Regions from separate parts of the Vibrio bathopelagicus genome, predicted to be linked through region 1. Evidence: predicted binding sites of a transcription regulator. Region 1 holds the regulator's gene; each other region holds the start of a gene.
What was found. Region 1 encodes PurR, which represses purine synthesis genes. Its sites were predicted from a motif close to TNANGNAAACGTTTNCNTNA; they were not measured.

Region 1 (4,780 bases):
CTTGGTGGGGCGGTGACTAAGCTCAATACTCGTTCTCAAGTATTAATAAAGTTGGGTAATTTAAGCAAGCACATCATTCCATACATGTGGTTATATAGTCTCTTTGCTTATGTTGTCATGCCGCAGAAGAGCCAAAAAGAATCTCGCCATCTATTTATCCGCGAAGCCAAAAAGCTGTGTCAAAAAGAGTTTAAACGCTGGTTTATCCTAACTGCTGATGTGAACCCTCTTATGAAGTACTTCAAAGATAGAGAGTTGCCGATCCCAACCCTTTATTTAATGGGAGAACGTGACTACATGTTCATCAAGCCCGTAAAGGAGATGGTTGAAGCACACGAGTCGAGTGAGTTAGTGGAAATAGCGAATTGCGGACATGTGTGTAATGTTGAAAACCCTGAAGAGTTTAATCAACGTTCTATCGCGTTTATTCAAAAACAAATCCAGTGATTCTCTTGGTTCGCTATCAGAACAGATGAATAGATTGAATTAAATAAAAACGGGAAGCTAATATTAGCTTCCCGTTTTTGTTTTAAGGGAGGGGTATCGTTCGTTATGTTCTTACTCTGGTGATGCAGCGCCACATTGCCAACAAGAACCGAATTGCGCTTCGTTGACTTCATGGCATTCACCACAACGCCACTCTTCATAGATGATCGAATCTTGCTGTTTTTGGTACTCATTGACGATCGTGCGGGCTTTACTGGCCAATTCTGGCTCATATAACCATACGTAAGGGTCAGTTTCCTCGGTGAATGGGATTTCCCCTTTCAAACCGAACAAACCCTCACCACGGACTTCACACGCAATATTCTCACTTTCTAACAATCCACAGATGATATGGGCTTCTGTAGGATTCGATGCACTGAAAATTTTCATTGAATAGAACCTTATTCGGCTTTAGGTGTTAGTCAGCCATATACGTTATTCAGCAACAGGTGCTGAACGAAACTTACTCATCAACCATTTAGCAATAATTGGGAATACCCCCAACAAAGCAAACGACAATAATACTGAAGGAGATACGATACCTGAAAGTGAATCAATTTCTGCGAGTTGAGTACCAGCATTCAAGAAAACCGCGGTACCTGGCAGCATGCCTATTTGGCTCGTGATGTAGTAACGAGTCACCGACATTGGGGCTAACCCCATTAACAGGTTGATAAGGAAAAATGGGAAGACAGGAATTAGACGTAGAGAAAATAAGTAAAATGCCCCGTCTTTTTCAACGCCTTTGTTAATCGTTGCTAACTTGTCGCCAAACTTGGTTTGGATCCAGTCACGTAACAGGTAACGGCTACTTAAGAAGGCGAGGGTTGCACCAATAGCACTCGCGAAAGACACTAGCAGTAAACTGTTCCAGAAACCAAATAGAGCAGCGCCTAAGAGTGTAACAACCGCAGCGCCGGGAATTGAGAAAGCCGTGATCATGACATAGGCGGCGAAGTAAATCGCAGCAGCAGCAATAAAATTGCTCTCGATGTAGTCATTCAAAACAGCTTGTTGAGCTTTCGCATTCTCAAGTGTTAGGTATTGGCCGAAATTGACGCCTAATAGGACGATGGTTACGACCAACACGATACCCAATATCATTTTCTTACTCATTGATACTTCCTCTAATTTTCAATGTATACCATTAGTATAGATAGACAGGCAAAGCATAGATTAACTTTCAACAGATATAAAAAAAGCCGCAAGAATGCGGCTTAGTTATGTAGATAGTTTGAACTGACAATATTAATTGACGCGACTGATAAGCTCTTCACGACGTTGCTGCGGTATAACAGACCAATGAGTACCATTGATCGCACCTTCTAGCGCCCAAAGCAGCTCAATGCTGACAGAGGATGCATGCGATTCCTTGATGGCGTTAAATGCGTTTACAGAGCCAGATTCATATAAACATTCTACGGAATCGATCCCCGCCTTTTTCAACATACGCTCGGTAGCCAATCGAAGGTTAGGGAGGTCCTTTAGTCGAGTTGGCTTAGCAGAAGACTGCTCCGCTTTCTCATCTTTAGCAAAACCCAGAGACGTCGTAGCAAGCTGCAAGATCTTTTCTTGGTCTTGCCACAAGCCTTCCGGCAATGCGAAATACTTAGTGACGACAGGGAAACCACGTTTTTTGTAGACGTATGGTTGAAACCCTTGTTGCTCGAATTGCTTTGTTGTGTCTTTGTCCGCTCTTATGTGCAGCTGGTCATTTACAACCAGAGCAAACATAGTGTCATCAGCAAAAAGCCCGAATCCACCAAACATTGAGCGTGATTTTATTTTTCCTAGGGGCTCAAATAATTTCATTGAGTCCTTTAGTATCGGTTTATCCATGTTATTTATCTCGGTGTATTTGAACTACGCCACCAAATAAGCAGGTCCGAGAGATTAGCAAAATGTTGCAATTAAATTGTCAACAAGCCGTAAATTACTAAATTGTTAGTAACTACTGCATTTTGCCATCGGTAACCCCGCTACCATACCAACGAGTGGTTTAGGCCGGAAGCTTTGCGTCTCACTCTTTCGAGTGGTTTGCCCTGTGCGTGACTGACTGAATAGAATAAAGTTTTTGTTGAATGAGGCTCACACCTGATATTTCAAAATGTGATATTGCTTCAATTAATGATCTTGGTGTTATGCAACTAGGTTTATTTTAGTTGCTTATAAAAAAAGCGCACCCAAAGGTGCGCTTAATGAAATTAAACTCGATTTATCAATCAATTTAACGTTTTAACTGTGCTTCGCTCAACAATTTCAGGGTGCATTTCGAAGACACGTTTTTCATGATCTTTATCTTTAATGCGTTCCAACAAAATTTCGAATGCATTTTTACCAACACGACGCTTAGGTTGGTGAACCGTCGTCAATGGTGGAGAGAAGTATTCTGCAAGTTCAATGTTGTCGTAACCGATAACCGAAATATCTTCAGGAATGCGAATGCCTTGCTGTTGTAGACGACTCATTAGGCCAAGCGCCATTGTGTCGTTAAAACAGAATACAGCAGTAGGACGATCTTCCATCTGAGCAATTTTATCAGCTGCAAGTACAGCGGTATCACACTCAAAGTTACCTTCAATGATGAGCTTTTCGTCGGTTGCGACCTTCGCTTCATTGAGTGCGCGTTTGTAACCCGCGATGCGTTCTACACATGCTGCTTTGTCTAAGTGGCCACTTAAACAAGCAATCTTTGTGTGACCACGTTCTAGCAGGTACTTGGTTGCTAGATAGCCGCCTTCTTCAGAGTTATCGATGATCTTATCAGCCTGAGAGGTTTCAGGACCCCAATCCATGACAACTTTTGGGATATCAGCATGGCGATCTAACATGCCACGAAGTTCTTCTGTTAAGTCAGAACACATAACCAAGATGCCATCTACACGCTTTTCTGCAAGCATTCGAATGTAGTCACGTTGCTTCTCATAGATACCACCCGTGTTACACAGAATCAAAGTGTAACCTTGACGGTAGCAGTAGCTTTCAACACCATCGATCACTTCAGAGAAGAAGAGGTTTGTTGATTGAGTCACAAGCATGCCGATAGTACGTGTTGAATTGCATTTCAAGCTACGAGCAACAGCACTTGGCGCGTAGTTTAATTCGTCTACGGCTTTGTTTACTTTCTCTTGAGTCGCTTCTGCAACAAAACGCGTTTTGTTGATTACGTGAGAAACGGTGGTAGTTGATACGCCTGCTAAGCGAGCGACATCTTTTATAGTGGCCATGGTTTTATCCTATTAGAAGCTACTTTCCCAAAGTACGGAATAAAGTAGCCGTTAAGCTACCTAACTAAGAGCTTAAATTTGTAGGGCTCTTTGGGGTATTAAAGTGCTAAAAAACAAAAAACCGCTATTGAGCGGCTTGTCTTAACACCGAAATGCTCTGAACTTAAATAAGCATAGCATTTCGTGAATGTTTCATATTTTATCGTTTGCGGTCACAATTTTAGACTGACTAGAAATTACTCGCAATAAAATTCACCCAGATTTCTGGGTGAATTGTCACATTCTATTGAATTTGTTTACTTAATCATCAGCGAATCTTATTCACCCGCTAAATACTGAGTGTCCAGATTGCAGAAGGCAACGAGAAGAGATGCAACCGATGCATAGAAACCGAATGAATCGATTTCACGACATTTAACGTTGAACTTTGGTACCCAAGTAAGAAGTTGTTGTTCAATAAATTGCTGTTGAACAGCGAACGATTTCTCTAATTCTTCTTCAAGTTCAGTTTCGTTTGAACGGATGATGAGATTACCCAAGAAATCGAGTTCGATAGCAATGTGGTCTGCTGGCTCTTTTAGATCTTTGTTAACCACCAAGTTGTGCTTAGCCATGATGTCTTCCATGTCTTTAGCTGGCTTGTCGTTTAACAGGCCCGTTTCGCCGATGTACATTGAAGCGTAAGGTAGAGCACCATGTTTATCTGTCTTTAAGAATAGATCGCAGAAGTCAGCAGACAGTTCTAGTTGGGCATCATCACGTGTTTGTAGACGGTTCAATGCGTCTACCAGTTTATCAATCGCAGGCTTAAGTGTTTCGTTTTCGCCTAAACCAGTCAGAAAAGAACGAATCTCAACAGAGTGGTAGTGATCGAGTTCTTCTTGTGTGAGCTCTTTAGCGAACAAGCTTGATAGCCACCAGTATATTTCAGCTCTTTGTTCGTTGAATGCTTTCGTATCTTTCATTTCATAGATCCTGATTTAGTCTTGTGATGTTTATATACCCAAGCATCGATAAGTCATTTGGGCATAAGCACACCAAGGCTCAATAACAAGGTTATTTGCTGA
Region 2 (4,780 bases), 950 kb from region 1:
CTCTGCCTCTCGCACTTGTCTCTATTCTTACAGGAAGTAGTTTAGCGTTCGCCAACGACCAATTTTCTTTGTCGATAGCCCTGCTGGCATTTTTAACTGCCACGCTATTACAGATTTTATCGAATTTAGCGAATGACTACGGCGATGCGATTAAAGGCACGGATAACGACAAACGCCTAGGCCCGATGAGAGCCATGCAATCGGGCGCTGTCACCGCTCAAACCATGAAACAAGCGATCATTCTCAATATCGTATTTACGGTAATCGCAGGGTTGATTCTTATTTTTCATGCACTGAGTTCACTCGAAAGTATCTTATCTTTCATTGCTTTAGGTGTTTTAGCTATTGTCGCAGCGATTGCCTATACCGTGGGTAATAAACCTTATGGTTATATTGGCCTTGGCGACTTGTCGGTGTTTATCTTCTTTGGCTTGTTAGGGGTTTCAGGTACTTACTTCTTGCACACAGGTCATGTAGAACCAAGTCTGTTTCTCCCAGCACTAGGCTGTGGACTAATGGCCGTTGCCGTTCTCAACATTAACAACATGCGTGATATTGAAAACGACAGCGAATGTGGCAAGCGCACCATGGCAGTTCGCCTAGGTCAACGTAAAGCTAAGCAATACCATTTCGCATTACTCGGTTTGGCTCTTGCGTCTTTCGCCATCTACCTACTGATTCAAGAAAAACCGGTCTGGATTAGCCTGCCGTTTTTACTCAGCATTATTATTGTGTACAAGCATGGCAAGGCCGTTTGGGAAACCGAAAAACCTGCTCAGATTGCACCGATGATGCCAGTCATTGTGAAATGTTCACTGGTTACTAATCTACTGTTTGCAGGGGTTGTCGTAGCTCAAACTCTATTGAGTTAATTGAGACTAATCATTGCAAAGGGATCAAGCACCGATATACTCAAAGTAAGCTCATTGTTCAAAAGGTATGCTAATGGAATACAACACTTCAGCACTGTGCGACATATATTTGGATCAAGTTGATGTCGTGGATCCAATGTTCAGTAATTTCGGTGGACGAGCGTCATTCGCCGGACAGATCTCGACGATAAAATGTTTTGAAGACAACGCATTAATTCGGTCTGTATTAGAACAAGATGGTCTGGGGCGGGTGTTGTTGATCGATGGTGGCGGCTCACTGAGAAAAGCGCTGATCGATGCTGAAATAGCTCTGCTTGCCGAAGACAATGAATGGGAAGGTATTGTGATTTATGGCTGCGTACGCGAAGTCGACGAGCTAGAAGACATGAACCTTGGTATTCAGGCTTTGGCCTCTATTCCCGTTGGTGCGAGCCAAGAAGGTGTCGGTGAATTAGACGTACCGGTCAACTTTGGCAGCGTAACTTTCTTACCGGAAGATTACCTCTACGCAGACAACACGGGCATCATTCTTTCTGCTGAACCTTTGGATGTTGAGCTTGATTTGGATGTTGAAGAAGAAGAGCCAGAGTAACGATTCCAACGAGCCCCACCCAAGCTAACATTCGTAAACCAGCACTTTGCAAATTAGAACAACAAACAAAAACGCCCGCTACTGAGTAGCGGGCGTTTTTTTAAATCTGAAGAGTTGATTACTCTACGTCATCCATTTTACCTAGAAGGTTACGGATGCGATCTTGCCATGCAGAGTGCTCTTCCTGCATTTGCTGAGTTTTTTGCTCTAGGTCGTGGCGGCTAGCTTTTAGCTCACCAGCTTCTGTTGCTAGTGCTTCTTTTTCTTCTTTAAGCTCTTCCACTTCCATTTGAAGAAGTGCAATTGTATCTACTGCTGTTTGAATTTTTGCTTCTAGCTGCTCTAGTACTTCAAAAGACATTCTGGCCTACCTTTAAGTTATCCGTTTGATGGTGAAGGTCTACTCCACTTATTTCCCCATTCTACTCAGCAGAGCAAGGATAAACACTCTATATATTCGATATTTTGCGCCATTCGATGAAAAAAACAGCGCTTTTTACCGAATATTGACGTGAATTATTACTACCGCGACAACAGACTGATTATTTTGATGAATATTACCTGTTTTCACCTGCAAATTGATCGAGAGCAATCCCCAAAAAACAAAAAGGCAAACGTTTCCTTTGGGATATGGTAAAATTCGCCGCGAAATTTCTATTCCCCCTTTGAAAATTTTGGAGTCCGCATGAAACGCGATTTAGCAATGTCATTCTCTCGTGTCACTGAAGGTGCAGCACTAGCTGGTTACAAGTGGCTTGGCCGTGGCGATAAAAACGCTGCAGATGGCGCTGCTGTAGAAGTAATGCGTAGCCTACTGAACAAAACCGAAATTAGCGGTGAGATCGTTATTGGTGAAGGTGAAATCGATGATGCACCTATGCTATACATCGGCGAAAACGTCGGTATTGGCGGTGATGCTGTAGATATCGCCGTTGACCCAATTGAAGGGACACGCATGACAGCAATGGGCCAATCAAATGCATTGGCTGTATTGGCTGCAGGCGAGAAAGGCAGCTTCCTTAAAGCGCCTGACATGTACATGGAAAAATTAGTTGTTGGTCCTGGCGTAAAAGGCGTAATTGACCTAGAACTGCCACTGACAGAAAACCTAAAAAACATCGCCAAAGCTTTAGGCAAAACACTCGATACACTAGTAGTAACCACACTTGCTAAGCCACGTCATGACCAAGTGATTGCCGACATGCAGGCGATGGGCGTTCGTGTATTCGCAGTGCCAGACGGTGATGTTGCTGCTTCTATCTTAACGTGTATGCCAGACAGCGAAGTGGACGTAATGTACTGCATCGGCGGCGCGCCTGAAGGTGTCGTTTCGGCTGCAGTTATTCGCGCACTCGATGGCGACATGCACGCACGTCTGCTTCCTCGTCATGAAGTAAAAGGCGATACAGAAGAGAACCGCAAACACGGTGAGCTTGAATTAGAGCGTTGTGCTGAGATGGGCGTAACGGCGGGTATCGTGTTGAAGATGGAAGACATGGCTCGTAGCGACAACGTTGTGTTCTCTGCAACGGGTATTACTAAGGGTGACCTTCTAGAAGGCATCACTCGTACAGGCAATATCGCAACCACAGAAACACTGCTTATCCGTGGTCGCTGTCGTACTATTCGTCGTATCAAGTCTATTCACTACCTAGAGCGTAAAGACCCAGAAGTGATTGGTCACATCCTGTAAGCCGTATCCGGTATACAGCAAGTAGATATAGATAAGAGCCTAAAGAGCACCACCTTATCTTCAGCCAATATAAAAATCCCCATTAACTGAGTTAGTGGGGATTTTTTAATGGAAAGCGAATACAAGTTAGATTTTTTGGATCATATCCACGTCAATCTGTGTCGTTGTCCATTCAGAATCGACCTCACCACGGATAGTGACTTTGTCTTCTGGCGAGACCTCTTGCCCCATCCAGTTTTCATGTTCGATTTCCACTTCAATTTCACCACTGCTGTCTTTAAACAAGTAGAGCTCGCCTCCTAGAGATCGCACAATATTACCGGTTAACACAACAAAGCTATCCTCCGCCGCACTCTTAGCTTGTTGAACATTACTCACTGCTGGGGCACTTGGGCCATTAAACGCAGCCAATGCAGAACTCGACATCAGAGTAAGTGTCATTGTGAAAAGCAGCTTATTCATACTGATGATTCCCTGGAGTTAAAAGTAGTAAGTCGAGCTAACATTCAAAGATGCGGTGTTGGTATAGCTATCAAGTTGGTACTTTGCATTTGCACCGACAGTGAAACCGGAAGCAATTTCGTATTCCGCACCAATAGAAACCATTGCGCCAAACTCGTCATTCTTTTCTGAACGAAGGAAAAGCGTGTTATTCAGCTCCATATCATCGTTGATCACAAGCTCGTGCTCTTCTGATTTACGAGCCGTTGACTCATATTGCGTATAAGTCACACCCGCTTTCATTTTCGTTGTCCATTTATCGTTAACGGCATAGCTGAATACTGGGGCTAACGTGATTTGTTTGGCTTTGATTGAAGAGTCCCACTCCATTTCGTGTTGGTACATCTGACCATTGATATCAACGATACCCAGATTTTTCGAGCGCTCATCATCAAGCTCAAATTGGCTGTAACCCAGCTCAATCGCCCATGATTCATTAATTGAGTAACCAACAAAGCCACCCAAAATACCGTCTTCCAGTTCAGGATTAAGATTCACGCCGTCAGCCTGAAAAGAAGTTTCAAAATCGTGAACTGTCGAACCGAATCCGTATTCCAAACCAACATAAGGCGCAGCAGCAACTGAAAATGAGTTTAGGGCGAGGGCTACTAGGATTGTTTTTTTCACTGTATTTTTACCTCTTTATTTCGATAGAGGCATTATCTGAAAACGGCCGTGAAGTGATCGTGAAGAAAAAGAAAATTCTCAGGTATTTATAAATGCAGAGCAGAGAAAATGACAAAATAGTAAATGGTTTGCTTTATAAACACCTTGCCTCATAATAGTAAGGTTCACGAGGTAGAGATAGTATGAAAACAAGCGACAAAATCTTACAGACCATTAAACGTCAAGGCGCAGTAACCGCGAAACAATTGTCAGAAGAATTTGGCATGACGACAATGGGGGCAAGACAGCACCTACAAAGTTTGGAAGATGACGGTATTCTTGCGTTTCATGACGTCAAAGTAAAAGTAGGTCGCCCAACTCGTCATTGGTCACTGACTCAACAAGGTCATGGTCAATTTTCAGATCGACACGGTGAGCTCACGATTCAAGTGATTGATGCTGTTGAGAACCTATTTGGTAAAGAGGGACTAGCTAAAGTAGCCGCTGAACGTGAAC
Region 3 (4,780 bases), 400 kb from region 1:
AGAACCAACACAAGAAAGCCACAAAGGGTTGATGTGCAAACATCAACCCTTTTTAGTACCCGCCTTTCTGTATTCTCAGATAACCCAACTCTCATACCTACAGATACAAAAAAAGGCCCCTAAAAAAGGAGCCTCTAATATCATCGTCTTTCAAAGTAGTCGTTTGAAATTCTAGGAGAGCACGCGGAGCTTACGGATGTAAGTGAGCATGCCCGACAACGAAGTTCAAATTACTACGAAGAAGAATTAAGCGTAAACAGGTAGACGCTTACAGATTTCTAATACTTTTGCTTTTGTCGCTTCGATAACAGACTCATCGCCCATGTTATCTAGGATGTCACACATCCAGCCAGCAAGAGCTTTCGCGTCTGCTTCTGAGAAACCACGACGAGTAATAGAAGGAGAACCGATACGGATACCAGACGTAACGAACGGGCTACGTGGATCGTTTGGTACTGAGTTCTTGTTAACTGTGATGTTAGCTGAACCTAGTGCTGCATCTGCTTCTTTACCTGTGATGTCTTTGTCGATTAGGTCAACTAAGAACAGGTGGTTCTCTGTAGAACCTGAAACGATGTTGTAACCGCGCGCTAGGAATTCAGCAACCATTGCTTTTGCGTTAGCAACTACGCGAGTTTGGTATTCTTTGAACTCTGGCTCTAGAGCTTCTTTGAACGCTACTGCTTTACCAGCGATAACGTGCATTAGAGGGCCACCTTGGCCGCCTGGGAATACTGCTGAGTTCAGCTTCTTGTAAAGATCTTCACCTTCGTTAGAAAGGATAAGACCACCACGAGGACCCGCAAGCGTTTTGTGCGTTGTAGTCGTTACAACGTGAGCATGTGGAACTGGGTTCGGGTAAACACCTGCAGCGATTAGGCCAGCAACGTGAGCCATATCTACGAAGAAGTAAGCACCTACTTTGTCAGCGATTTCACGCATGCGCTTCCAATCACAAACTTGAGAGTAAGCTGAGAAACCACCGATGATCATCTTAGGTTTGTGCTCGATAGCTAGCGCTTCCATCTCTTCGTAATCAATTTGGCCAGCTTCATCGATACCGTAAGGAATGATGTTGTAAAGCTTACCAGAGAAGTTTACTGGAGAACCGTGAGTTAGGTGGCCACCGTGCGCTAAGCTCATACCAAGAACCGTATCGCCAGCGTTTAGTAGCGCCATGTACACAGCGTTGTTCGCTTGAGAACCTGAGTGAGGCTGTACGTTCGCGTATTGCGCACCAAATAGTTCACACGCACGTTCGATTGCTAGAGTTTCAACTTTATCTACGAACTCACAACCACCGTAGTAACGCTTACCAGGGTAACCTTCAGCGTATTTATTTGTAAGTTGAGAACCTTGAGCTTCCATTACACGTGGGCTTGTGTAGTTTTCTGAAGCGATAAGCTCGATGTGCTCTTCCTGACGAAGAGTTTCTTCTTGGATAGCTGCGAATAGATCCGCATCGTAATCAGCAATGTTCATGTCACGCTTAAGCATCTGTATCTCCTGACTCAGATTGTACTGAAAGTTTCAAAAAAACCACACAACGACCGAAAGCAAACGTTTCCGTCACCGTTTTGATGTGACGCATTCTACATAATTTGATCTAGGTCATAAAGAGCTAATTGCAATTTTATCATGCAGTTTTTTCATAATCACATATAAGATTCATCATGGTTATTAAGCATATCCAACCAAAGATGACGCTTACTGTCAATTTTACGATTTACACCCTGTAAAACGCAGATTACATAGGTTTACCTTAATTTTGCCCCTCTAGCTACCGAAAGCTAAGGTTTTTATCTACTATACTCGCCTTTATTGGATAGGTAATTATAAAAACGATGGAAAAGCACACACGTAAAGAAGATTGGGTAGCAATCCTCACTGGCACGTTTTTAGTGGCGTTAGGCGTCTTCTTTTTACAGTCAGCAAACCTGCTTACTGGTGGCACGACTGGCTTGGCTCTGCTTTTGAGTCAATTTACGCCAGTAACCTTTGGTATTCTGTACTTTATTGCGAACTGTCCATTCTATCTATTGGCATGGAAACGATTTGGCCGTCACTTCGCAATAAGCAGTGCCATCTCTGGTGCTTTAGTGTCTGTATTTGCCGACCATTTATACTTGGTGATTTCGTTAGACGTTCATAATGAAATTTACTGTGCAGTCGCTGGCGGCTTATTAATGGGCTTAGGCATGTTGATATTGTTCCGTCATCGCTCAAGCTTGGGTGGCTTCAACGTATTGTGTCTGTTCATTCAAGATCGCTACGGTATCTCAGTAGGCAAAACCCAAATGGCCATTGATGCCTGTATTCTGTTTGCATCGTTCTTCTTTGTATCACCTTGGGTGATTGCCGTATCTGTTTTAGGCACCGCAGTATTGAACATCGTATTGGCAATGAACCACAAACCAACTCGCTACTCGGTGAATTACGCGTCTTAATACTAATCACCCTATGAATTACTAGCTGTTTTTAATAACAAAAACAGCTAGAATTTAGGTTTTATAAACCGTCGCCTTTTCTATGCAAGATTACCTCTCTAGCGCCAAAGACCAACAAGCCTCTATTTACATTGAAGGCTTGGAATTCAACCCCAACACACGAGTCTTAAGCTGCGACGAGCAGGTCATTGATTTAGAACCTCGTTCTATCGAGCTCTTAGAGTTATTTCTTACCAGCGTTGGTCAACCGCTCTCTGCCGAGTACATCATTGAATCGGTATGGCAAAGTAACTTCATTTCCAAAAATGTTCTGACAAACCGAATCAGTACCTTACGTTCAATACTTCAAAAACACCTACCAGAAAGCGATGCCACCAAGATCTTGGTGACCTATCCACGCAAAGGATACTTCCTCAATCCGAGCTCAGTGAGTTTGGCCAATACATCAGCCGAAATTACAGAAGTAACCGAGCCACCTCAGGCCAGCCGAAAGACATCACCTCTAAACCTTTTGTTACTGTCATTCTCTGCTGTGTTGCTGCTAAGCACCACAACTCTAGGTTATATGTTTTGGCACTCGTCAAACCAAGCCTCAGAGCTAGAACGTACACAGAGGCTGATTCCTAAGGTTGAGCTATTACTGAACCGCATCGATGCCATTGGTGATAATGCGAGAACGCATCGCAAAGCCGTTAAAGCGCTGCTGCTTCAACAGCAAATTGAATACGCTTATACCGATTTAGCCAACCAAGATGCGCCGAGTTACTTCGTTGACCCAATAGACAGCACACCTTTCTTTCCGGGTGCGAAGAACATGCGCACCAGTGATTACCTGCTCAATATTCAATTAAAAGATCAGGAAATCGATACACGCCTTGCGGCTAAAGTCAGCCTTATTTATCCAAGCTCAGGTAAGCTTGCCTTTCGTGGGTCTATTCAATAGAGATTGACACCCTCAGTGAAAGCCTAATGGAAATTAATCGAGAGCTGGCAAACTACTTTGCTTTGCCTGCCCCACTATCACCAGAGTGGTCTGTCAGTGATAAAGAGCTCAGCCATTTGCTTAACGAACCAACGCTAAAGCTAGATAGTGTGCCACTCAACGTAATGACTTCAACATTGATCGCACGACAAATGGCGCTCTTTGAGACTGACCACCAGCGACTGATCAGTTTCACTAGCCTTGTGCAAACACGCTTTAAGTTGATTCCCGACGAGCTCAAACTTTGGCTTGGGATCATTCATTTTAAGTTAAGAGATCTGCAAACTGCGAAAGAGTTTCTGACCAACACTGCGGGTAACTCGACCATCGAAAACGCACTGGTCTACATGATGATTTCCCATATTGCTTACAAGCAAGGGGACATGGATAAGTTTCGCCTCAACTACATGGAATCCTTGGTGGCGTTATTGCGAGTGGTTCCTTCAGAAGAGTTGTTTGCTCGCTTATCCAAACCGGAGTCGAAATCGACCTGTCTCCAGCCTTGGAAAAATCTAAAATTGAGCATCAATGAGCCACTGATCATCAAGCAATGGGAAAACCTAATGCTTAACTACTGCACGAGTGTCGGCCATCAATTTTCCGAATAAAGAAATATAAAGCATTTAAAAACAATAATTTAAATATAAATTAAGATCTTATGTATCTTCGTTTTTTGCCCTATTAGCCCTCTCAACAATAGCATTCCTAAAAACATCAGGCCGCTCTAGGCCAACTATATTAGGAATGCTCAACATGAAAAAATCCATGACGCTGCTTGCGACTTCTCTCTTTGCTCTTTATGGCTGTGGCGGCGGAGGTAGCTCTTCTTCTGGTTCAATTGGTGGTAATAAAGGTCCAAGTAATCAGGTGGATTACCCGATTGCGAGCTCTGCATTTGCCCCAAAACCAGTAACAACATTAGGCTACTCATTTACCAAAGATGGTCAGACTGAAGGCGTGATGACGATGAACTTCACGCCTTTAAGTGGTGAATTCATTATTGCGAGGTTAGAAGAAGAGACCGGCAATGAAGCGGTGGTTCAAGTTATCAATGACCTCATCAATTACGGCATCACCGAATTTTATGTTTCTGAAGACATCATGACGAATGTTGAAGGTACACAAGAAGACGGCAGCATTTATTTTGCAGGCCCCGACCGCGGTCTACACGAAATCACCAGTGCCTACTTTATTGGTAGCCAATACATCACAGCAGTGATGTACAGCAGCCCACTTTTCCGTTTAAAAGGAACTGACGTAAAAGATAGCAACCCAATCATTAATATCAGTGAGGAAACCGTTTCTTTGCAAGTGACGTTAGATGGTGAAGCGGTCGCTAACATGCTAAATG

Region 2: a site for PurR is predicted at 2,071-2,090, ahead of glpX (class II fructose-bisphosphatase). Genes of this name have one in related genera too.
Region 3: a site for PurR is predicted at 1,553-1,572, ahead of glyA (serine hydroxymethyltransferase). Genes of this name have one in related genera too.

The regions. Positions count from the first base shown of each region.
Region 1 covers NZ_CP062500.1:2,410,316-2,415,095, reverse strand. The annotation lists gene IHV80_RS10625 (alpha/beta fold hydrolase) at 1-447, shown strand, start outside; gene IHV80_RS10620 (putative signal transducing protein) at 559-876, opposite strand; gene IHV80_RS10615 (TVP38/TMEM64 family protein) at 922-1,602, opposite strand; gene IHV80_RS10610 (TfoX/Sxy family DNA transformation protein) at 1,735-2,325, opposite strand; cyclic di-GMP riboswitch class I at 2,453-2,538, opposite strand; gene purR (HTH-type transcriptional repressor PurR) at 2,709-3,713, opposite strand; gene torD (molecular chaperone TorD) at 4,031-4,678, opposite strand.
Region 2 covers NZ_CP062500.1:3,359,768-3,364,547, forward strand. The annotation lists gene IHV80_RS15055 (1,4-dihydroxy-2-naphthoate polyprenyltransferase) at 1-872, shown strand, start outside; gene rraA (ribonuclease E activity regulator RraA) at 946-1,464, shown strand; gene zapB (cell division protein ZapB) at 1,583-1,825, opposite strand; gene glpX (class II fructose-bisphosphatase) at 2,150-3,157, shown strand; gene IHV80_RS15075 (NirD/YgiW/YdeI family stress tolerance protein) at 3,284-3,619, opposite strand; gene IHV80_RS15080 (AcfA family outer membrane beta-barrel protein) at 3,638-4,285, opposite strand; gene IHV80_RS15085 (helix-turn-helix transcriptional regulator) at 4,468-4,780, shown strand, end outside.
Region 3 covers NZ_CP062500.1:2,806,824-2,811,603, forward strand. The annotation lists gene IHV80_RS12405 (hypothetical protein) at 1-2, shown strand, start outside; gene glyA (serine hydroxymethyltransferase) at 247-1,497, opposite strand; gene IHV80_RS12415 (YitT family protein) at 1,845-2,447, shown strand; partial or broken gene IHV80_RS12420 (winged helix-turn-helix domain-containing protein) at 2,530-4,081, shown strand; gene IHV80_RS12425 (hypothetical protein) at 4,183-4,780, shown strand, end outside.